3 regions of the Priestia sp. HNGD-A6 genome follow, and region 1 is predicted to be linked to each of the others. Evidence: riboswitches for the same ligand, from Rfam matches in the RefSeq annotation. Region 1 holds a riboswitch; each other region holds the start of a gene.
The links. Region 1 has a riboswitch for cobalamin ahead of SCI76_RS25635 (cobyric acid synthase). Riboswitches for the same ligand answer to the same signal wherever they lie in the genome.

Region 1 (3,206 bases):
AATAATTTTGATTGTATCTCCTACGGTTAACGAAACTGTACCAATAAATACTCCCATAATCACCGAAGTACATACAATAAATAAACTGACTATGTATAAAATAGATGCTTTGTTTAAAAAAATACGTTTAAAAATCAATACTTTCAGCTCCTCTAGGAAACGAGGCGTGATGTTTTACATTACATTAACCATTCATTTTCCTGTCCATAAACCATGTTTCCATCCTACATAGTATTGGAAACAATCATCTTTTATTTGTTACGAGTGCTAGACTGTTGAACTAGGCAACGTAGAATAGCGTACTAAAGTTCTCGGTGAAAAAACAAGCGAAAACCTCTACAAGCTACACTTTTTGTGCTTGCTCCGGGCTTTTATAGTTGTCTATTAAATGATACAGCTTTTCCATATCTACAGCTTCTCTCACATATGCTGCTGCTTTTGAAAAAGACTCCTCTTTTTGCAGGCGACTGTTGAATGTATCCGTAATAGGCGGCAATTTTTTATGTTTACGAATTTGATTAAGCAAAGCTCTACGCAAAGCATCGTTATGAAACACATCATGAACATACGTGCCAATGATGTTGTCTTTAACCGTTCCTTCTTTTTGATCATCTACCACCGCAAAGGCTTCCGTTATGCTTTTAGAAACCGTCTTTCCCATATGAATTTCATAGCCTTCAATCGAAACCTTCTCACTCTCTAACTGAACATATCCAGAAACTCTTTCTGTTTTTTTGCTGGTTGTCATAACGGTTTCCACTGGAAGCAAACCCAGCCCTTTAATAGATTCAATCCGGGACTCTACTGCATCGGGGTCCGTAATTGTCTCGCCTAACATTTGATATCCCCCGCAGATGCCAATAACGTGAGCGTTCGTTGCGTTCAAGACTTGATTAATGGCTAGAGCCAGGCCGCTTTCTTGTAAAAACTGCGCATCTTCAATCGTATTTTTGCTTCCTGGTAAAACAATTAAATCAGGCGTACCTAGTTGTGATGGCTTGGTTACAAGTCTCACATGACAGTCTTCTTCTAAGCTTAGAGGATCAATGTCTGTAAAATTTGAGATGCGAGGATACGAGATAACCGCAATATCGATTTCTTTTAACGGATTCACAAGCGTTGAGTAATTTCTGAGTGATAGCGAATCTTCAGCGTCAATTTCCACGTCGTGCATATAAGGAATCACTCCTAGTACCGGAACTCCCGTGTATTCTTCAAACCACTTCAACCCCGGTTTTAAAAGCTCTAAGTCTCCTCGGAATTTATTGATTAACACTCCAATTACTCTAGGTTTATGTTCATCTGGAAGCAATTGAAGAGTACCCACCAGACTCGCAAAAACCCCTCCTTTATCAATGTCTCCTACTAACACAACAGGGGCTTGGGCTATCTTTGCTACGCGCATATTTACCAGTTCCCGATCGTTCAAATTCACTTCAGCAGGACTTCCAGCACCTTCAATCACAATTCGATCATAATGATTGGCAAGCTCTTTATAAGACTCCGTGATAACGTTCAAACCTTCATTAAAAAATTCTTGCCGATACTGAAAAGCAAACATATTACGAAGCGGCTTTCCATGAACGACAATTTGAGATTCATGATCACGAGTTGGTTTAATTAAAATAGGATTCATATTGGTTGTTGCTTCTACTCCAGCCGCTTCAGCTTGAATTCCTTGCGCTCTTCCAATTTCTTTTCCATCCATTGTAATGTATGAATTAAGCGCCATATTTTGCGATTTAAACGGTGCAGTTTGATAGCCGTCTTCTTTAAAAATACGGCAAAACGCTGTAGCAATCATGCTTTTTCCAGCGTCTGAGTGCGTTCCTTGAATCATAAGAGGTTTTCCTTTTTTCACTTTTTCCACTCCCTATCACATAAAAAAACCTTAACTGTAAAAGTCAAGGTTTGGTCATGCGCTCATTAACACATTGTCTTGACTTATTTCTCCCACCGAAAAATAAGGGGTTTTTAAAAGCAGGTCTCCTGGCTTATGCTTCATTTTACTTCTGCATCCTTCCTAGTTTGACTAGTGGGTCTTTGCAGGTTCATCCACATTTACAGTAGCGGGGGCTGCACCGGATTTACACCGATTTCCCTATTATCCTCCTTAGAGGCACTTTTAAAATCATTTATTCTTTATTGTAACGAATTTTATAACCATTCACAATAACGATTTTCTTCTATTATTATATATTACTGTGTTTATACTTATTTGGGTCTCGTATGCTATAATAACAATTATTTTCCAAACATCTTATGAAATAGCTAGGAAGGTGCTCGTAGTTGAAGAAAAAAATCATTTATATCTTTATTAGTTTGCTTGTTCTTTACATAGCAATCATGTCTTTTTGTATGTATCAAACCGCTCATCAGCCTGTTCCGCAAAAAGCAGATTATGTGCTCATTTTAGGTTCCAAAGTAGACGGAGATCAAATGTCTCCTAGTTTAAAAGAACGAGCAAAAACGGCTTTATCTTATTTAAAGACTCATAAACAAACAAAAGTTATCGTAACGGGTGGAAAAGGATCCGATGAAGAAATTTCTGAAGCAGAAGCAGCCTATCGTTTTCTACGAAAAGAAGGAATTAAAAAGAATCGAATGATAAAAGAGGATCAGTCAACTTCTACTTTTGAGAATTTCACTTTCACTAAAAAGAAAGTTGATATTCAACACAAAAAAGTCGTGCTTGTTAGCAGTGATTTTCATTTATTTCGCGCCTCTATTATTGCCAAGCGTCAAGGTTTTGACGTTTATCCTTTAGGTGCAAAGACACCAAATTCAATTAAACTTCAAGCCTACTTTCGTGAGTATGCTGCTATCTTAAAAACGTGGCTGTTTGATAAATAAATAGAGTACACCCCTATACAAACGAAAAACACGGCATGAATTCATGCCGTGTTTTTTATTAATCATCCGTATCGATAACTGCTTTTGGTAAACCCGTGTATTTCGCCCAGTAGAAAATACCGATTGAAACAAGAGCAATTAAAATTAAGTCAAGCGGGTTGCTTAGCACACCTTGTCCTCCACCAAATGAGCCTAGGTAAGAGATAACAAGCATAATAATATAATAAGCAACTAGCCACCAAGCAGATTTAAGCTGCTGTGCAAATTTTACAACGTCAGTTGGTACGTATTTCTTAAATGCTACGTAGATAACAACCATTAGAAGCTGTGATCCTAGAAGCCAAGAAATTGTC
Region 2 (3,206 bases), 2.5 Mb from region 1:
GTTTACTGTCACATCCTTTTAGCGATCATTGTATACTTTTTCTTTTCTCTGCTTATGCTGCAATGTTAACTACGGCGTTACGTCTAAATGCTGAGTCAGCATATAATACTCGCTTGGATTTGTTGTCCAGTTTTTCACTTTTTGATTATAAGCAACAACAATGTTTGGATGTACAATCGATGACGTCAGCATTTTTCTATTAATCAAAGCGGTTGCTTGTTTGGCTAACTGATCTCGTTTTGCGTCATCTACTGTTGAATTTAACTGTTCTATCATTTTTGTTAGCGTATCATCATTAATCCGGCTGGCATTTAAACCACCGCCGGGCAAATAGTTCGTACTTAAATAATAGCTGGCATCTCCTCTAGGTGCTGTGATAAGGCTGTACAATGCTAAATCCCAATCATCTTTTGCCATTACATATTCATCGCTATCTTCAACTAGGTGAATCTTAATAGTAATTCCTAACTCTTTGGCATTAGACTGTAGAAGCTGAGCAATTAAAGGCAGTTCTGGCAAAGAACTGTATGTGACAAGAGAGAGCGATAGTGGCTTTCCATTTTTGATTGCTTTGTCATTTTTGATTTGATAGCCTGCTTTCTCTAAATATTTTTTAGCAGATGTCATACCTCTTTGCTCATTAGCAGTACTATCAGCAAAAGGAAATTGGGGTAAAAATGGACCTCGAGCCGCTGCCGCTTGATTGTTCATGATGCTGCTAACAATTTCTTTTCGGTTCAATAAGGTATCGATAGCTTTTCTTACATTTTCGTCTTTTAATGCGTCATTGGTTTGATTGTAAAGCAATAAATGGGTGCGCACACTAGGTACTCCACTTACTTTAAAAGACGGATCTGTTTGTAAAGTGCCCAAGCTTTCTAAAGGCGGGCGATAAATAATATCGGCTGTTCCAGATTGAAGAGCAGCAACTCGCGCATTAGCATCTTCGTTAAATCCAAAGATCGCACTTTTCAATTTCACTTTTCCACCCCAATAATTTTCATATCTTTCTAATTTTACTTGATTTCCTTGATCAAAAGACAAGACGCGAAATGGACCCGTACCAATGGGCTTCTTAGCTATATTAGAAGCATCAACATCTATAATAGCTGTATTTGGATGCACTAATTCAGAAGGAAATTTAGGCATTGGTTCTTTTAATGTAATTGTCAGCGCATGACTGTTCGCTTTCATTTCTTTAATATTTAAAGCGTTTTTCATCGCATAACTTTGGTCTATCGTTCTTTGAAGAGAAGACTTAACGGCATTTGCATCCAGCGCTTTTCCGTTTTGAAACATGATGTTCTTTCTTATCATAAATGTCCATATAAGGCCGTTATCTTTCGTTTCCCACTTTTCAGCAAGCCAAGGCTTTATTTTTAAATCGTCGTTGATTTTAACAAGCGTCTCCCCTACTCCCCCACGAACTGCTGTATAATTATCGTCCGTATGAGGATCAAGCGTTGCAGATGTAAAATTAAATAAAAACGTCACACTTTTATCCGTTTTCTTTCTTTCTTTTATACTTACGCTCTCTTCATTAGGAGCGCAAGCAGTGAGGCAAAGTAACACGAGAAATATCATAGATACAAGTTTTTTATTATTTATCATTCATTTTTCCACCTTCTATTTTAATACACAAAAAAAAGCACTTCTAAAAAGAAGTGCTTGCCTTCACAACAAATTCAGATAAACGTATCCCTTGTTTATCGTATTTTTGATTCTGCCAAAACACCTCCCTATCCTCGTAGGTTATTGTGTGCTGCGATTTATGGCAGGTCTCCTGGCTTCAAGTCATTGCCTTATACCGCCTTCCCGTCTCTAAATAGACAGTGGCTTTTTGACATAAGGCTCCTTGTTACAGTGGCGGGACCGCTCCGGATTTTCACCGGATTCCCTTTTAAGGCAATTGAAAAACAATTGCCACCATAAAAGCTGGTTATTTAATTTAGTAGCGTGCTCTTGAAACTCTAGAAGTGGAAGCTGATGGTGAAATATCTTCATCATCAAATCCAGTGGCAATAACGGTTACCATCATTTCGTCCTTTAAATCTTCATTAATCACAGATCCAAAAATCATATTTAAGTCCTGATCAGAAGCGGACGTGACAATATCTGCTGCTTCCTGTACTTCGTAAAGACTCAGGCTGCTGCCGCTCGTAATGTTCAGCAGCACGCCTCTTGCTCCATCAATCGATGCATCTAGCAGCGGACTAGAAATCGCTTTTTTCGCTGCTTCAATTGCTCGATCTGATCCCGAAGCTCGTCCGATACCCATAAGCGCAAATCCTTGATTAGACATAATTGTTTTTACATCAGCAAAGTCAAGGTTAATCAGCCCCGGAACAGCGATTAAATCTGAAATACCTTGAATACCTTGGCGAAGAACATTATCTGCTTCACGGAATGCTTCAAGCATAGGTGTCTTTTTATCAACGATTTCAAGCAAGCGGTCGTTTGGAATGACAATAAGGGTATCTACCGATTCATTCATCGCAGTAATACCGCCTACTGCTTGCTTGGTACGTTTATTTCCTTCAAACTTGAAAGGGCGAGTAACTACTCCAATTGTTAAAGCATTTAGTTCACGGGCAATTTGGGCAATAACCGGAGCTGCTCCAGTACCAGTGCCTCCCCCCATGCCAGCTGTTACGAATACCATATCTGCGCCTTGCAGTACTTCTTGAATTTGCTCTCTGCTTTCTTCTGCAGCTTCTCTTCCTACTTCTGGATTAGCTCCTGCACCTAATCCTCGCGTTAATGCCGCACCAATCTGCATTTTCACATCTGCTTTAGATAAATTAAGCGCCTGAGCATCCGTATTAACGGCGATAAATTCTACCCCTTGTACACCATGTTCAATCATACGGTTAACGGTGTTATTTCCTCCACCGCCGACTCCAATTACTTTAATTCGCACTAATGGCGATACATCTGCATCAAATCCAAACATTCTAAGTTCCTCCTCAATGATCAAAATTACTTTCTCTTATTATCCGAAAAAACACGTGAAGAACCTTTTACTCCTATATTTAACGCGTAACTGTTCTTTTGTTTTACAGATTTTATACATTTCTCTTTTAACCTTTAAATCTTTACATCTTTATGTAAAATTATTGTTGTTCTGAAGTTAGTACGCCGAACTCTTTTTTGGTTTTCCCACTCAAAACGGCATATAAGCTTATTGTATCATTCATTTGACAGAT
Region 3 (3,206 bases), 1.8 Mb from region 1:
TGAAAGATGGTTATAAGCGCTTTAAAGTGAAAATTAAGCCAGGCGCTGACTATGAGCTACTGAAACAAATTCGAGATGAATTTCCAAGCATTCCTCTTATGGCTGATGCCAATTCAGCCTATAAGTTAAGCGATAGTGATTCATTGAAAAAACTAGATGAATTGAATTTAATGATGATCGAACAGCCGTTAAGTTCGGATGATATCCTTGATCATCGATTATTACAAAAGCAAATGAAGACGCCGATTTGCTTAGATGAAAGTATTGTGAGCTATGAAGATGCACGTCATGCAATCGAACAAAAAAGCTGCAAGATTATCAATGTGAAAATCGGTCGAGTTGGCGGAATGTCTGTAGCAAAAAAAATTCATGATTTATGCGCCCTACACGGTGTAAGGCTTTGGGTTGGCGGAATGTTAGAAGCCGGGATTTCACGAGCTCATAATATCGCCCTTGCCACACTGCCTTCTTTCACGATACCAGGTGACATTTCTGCGTCGTCTCGCTATTGGGAAAAAGATATTATTAAGCCCGAAGTAGAGGTAGAAGCCGGAGTAATAAAGGTGAAGGAAAAACCGGGGATCGGATACGATATTGATAAAAAGTTTATCAAAACAATCACAGCATTTGAAAAAGAATACAAATAATTAAAAACCGTTTTTTATGAAAAACGGTTTTTTATTGATGTTGGCAATGTTTAGTAGAAAAATAGGACAAATTTTTTAAAAAGAGCACATTGTTCCATCAAGCGTGTCAAAACATGTTATGATGGAGTAGTTTGATGAAAAAAGTCGAAGGATTTTATCGTAAAAAACAAAATTATTTTTGAAAATAGGTTGATAGTTTTCTAAGTTGTCCTATATAATGTGTTTATAACATAACACAATATGTTGTTTGTTAAACAATAATAAAATACTATATTTTGTGTTTTCCAGTGAAAAAGGTGTCTGATAAAAAGACTTAAAAGGGAATTTGGTGAAAATCCAAAGCTGTCCCCGCAACTGTGAATGCTGATGAAATAAGGAAATCCACTGTGAGTAAACATCATGGGAAGGCCTTAAAGTAAAAAGAAGCATAAGTCAGGAGACCTGCCTTTTTTATGTCGTTTTATCTTCTTCGGGAGGTGAGAGGGTAGAGCGAGGATTGAGAAAAGACTTAGTGTCTTCTTCTATCTTCGTTCTATTCGCTCACCGAGGTACGGTGAGCGATTTTTTATTTTGAAGTGAAGAGAGGAGCCATATTTATGGTGAATACATTAAAGCCTACAATTCTACATGAATTAACTGCATATATTGAACGTTTAAAAAAAGAATTTACGCAGCTTGATTTTTCTTTGTATGAGGAAAAGGTTATTCAAACTGTTACAGTAAAGGAAAATATGACGGACGAAAAGGTTGCAAACGTACTAATTTTGGCAGCCCTAGAGCGTATTTCAATGGAAGAACCAGATTGGACGTACGTGGCGGCAGACGTCTATTTAAACGAACTATATCGAAAAGCAGCGGACAACCGAGGTTATGATAAAAAAGAGAAGTACGGTTCGTTTTATCAGCTTATTCAAGAACTAACAAAAATCGGCATTTATAATAAACAGCTATTAAAAACATATACAGAAGAAGAAATTAATGAAATTGCTTCAGTCATTATTCCTGAACGCGATCGTTTATTTACATACATTGGATTGCTGACATTAGCAGATCGCTATTTAGCGACATCACATGATAAGCGTGTATACGAATTACCGCAAGAACGTTTTCTTATCATTGCTATGACGCTGATGTCTCAAGAAAAGAAAGAAAATCGAACAGCATTAGTAAAAGAAGCGTACTGGGCGCTTTCTAGTCTATATATGACGGTTGCCACACCAACACTCTCAAACGCAGGAAAGAGCTACGGACAGCTATCTAGCTGCTTTATTGATACGATTGATGACAGCTTACGCGGTATTTATGATAGCAATACAGATTTGGCCACGCTTAGTAAAAATGGAGGCGGAATTGGTGTCTACCTCGGTCATATTAGAAGCCGAGGAAGTGATATAAAAGGTTTTAAAGGCGTATCATCAGGAACAATTCCATGGATGAAACAGCTAAATAATACGGCTGTAAGTGTCGATCAGCTAGGTCAACGACAAGGAGCTATTGCCGTATATTTAGACGTTTGGCATAAAGACATTTTTTCATTCTTAGACGCGCGTTTGAACAATGGTGATGAACGCCAGCGCACGCATGATTTATTCACTGGCGTATGTTTGCCAGATTTGTTTATGGAAAAAGTAGAAGCACGTGAAGACTGGCACTTATTCGATCCTCACGAAGTTCGTACGCTGATGGGCTACTCGTTAGAAGATTTTTATGATGAAGAAGAAGGCAGCGGTTCGTTCCGCACTCGTTACGCTGAGTGTGTAAACAATGAACAGCTTTCAAGAGAAACAGTGCCTGCTATTGAGATCTTCAAGCGCATTATGCTTTCGCAGCTTGAAACCGGAACTCCTTATATGTTCTATCGTGATACGGTTAACCGAGCTAATCAAAACCGACACGCGGGCATGATTTACTGCAGTAACTTATGTACAGAAATCACGCAAAACCAAAGTACAACGGTCGTAACAGAGGAAATTACGGAAGACGGAAAAATTATTATTACAAAGAATCCGGGCGATTTTGTTGTATGTAATCTTTCTTCTATTAACTTAGCGAGAGCCGTAACTGAAGATGTACTTGAACGTTTAATTCCAATTCAAGTACGCATGCTTGATAATGTTATTGAGTTAAATGATTTGCCGGTACTTCAAGCAAAGCTAACGAATCAAAAGTACCGCGCAGTAGGGCTTGGCACATTTGGCTGGAACCATTTGCTTGCCTTAAAGAAAATAGCATGGGAGACAGATGAAGCGGTAGCATATTGCGATGAATTGTATGAACAAATTTCTTACTTAACCGTGCAGGCAAGCATGAACTTAGCTAAAGAAAAAGGCGCATATCCATTATTTAAAGGCTCAGATTTTGAGTCAGGCGCTTATTTTGAAACACGTGAATACACGAGCGAAGCGTGGAGTGAACTGCGTAGCGAAGTTCAAAGCAATGGGATAAGAAATGGATATTTAATGGCTGTAGCACCTAATTCATCAACATCTATTATCGCGGGTTCTACGGCAAGTATTGATCCGATTTTCCGTAAGTTTTATTCAGAGGAAAAGAAAAACT

Region 2: linked by a shared signal. The riboswitch ahead of nikA (nickel ABC transporter substrate-binding protein) and the one ahead of SCI76_RS25635 (cobyric acid synthase) in region 1 are both predicted to bind cobalamin.
Region 3: linked by a shared signal. The riboswitch ahead of SCI76_RS16105 (ribonucleoside-diphosphate reductase subunit alpha) and the one ahead of SCI76_RS25635 (cobyric acid synthase) in region 1 are both predicted to bind cobalamin.

What each region holds. Positions count from the first base shown of each region.
Region 1 is NZ_CP138621.1:4,926,290-4,929,495, reverse strand. It holds gene SCI76_RS25640 (iron ABC transporter permease) at 1-138, opposite strand, end outside; gene SCI76_RS25635 (cobyric acid synthase) at 344-1,870, opposite strand; cobalamin riboswitch at 1,962-2,142, opposite strand; gene SCI76_RS25630 (YdcF family protein) at 2,290-2,853, shown strand; gene SCI76_RS25625 (APC family permease) at 2,912-3,206, opposite strand, start outside.
Region 2 is NZ_CP138621.1:2,281,609-2,284,814, forward strand. It holds gene nikA (nickel ABC transporter substrate-binding protein) at 70-1,611, opposite strand; cobalamin riboswitch at 1,756-1,946, opposite strand; gene ftsZ (cell division protein FtsZ) at 1,949-2,953, opposite strand.
Region 3 is NZ_CP138621.1:3,154,557-3,157,762, forward strand. It holds gene menC (o-succinylbenzoate synthase) at 1-647, shown strand, start outside; cobalamin riboswitch at 925-1,111, shown strand; gene SCI76_RS16105 (ribonucleoside-diphosphate reductase subunit alpha) at 1,244-3,206, shown strand, end outside.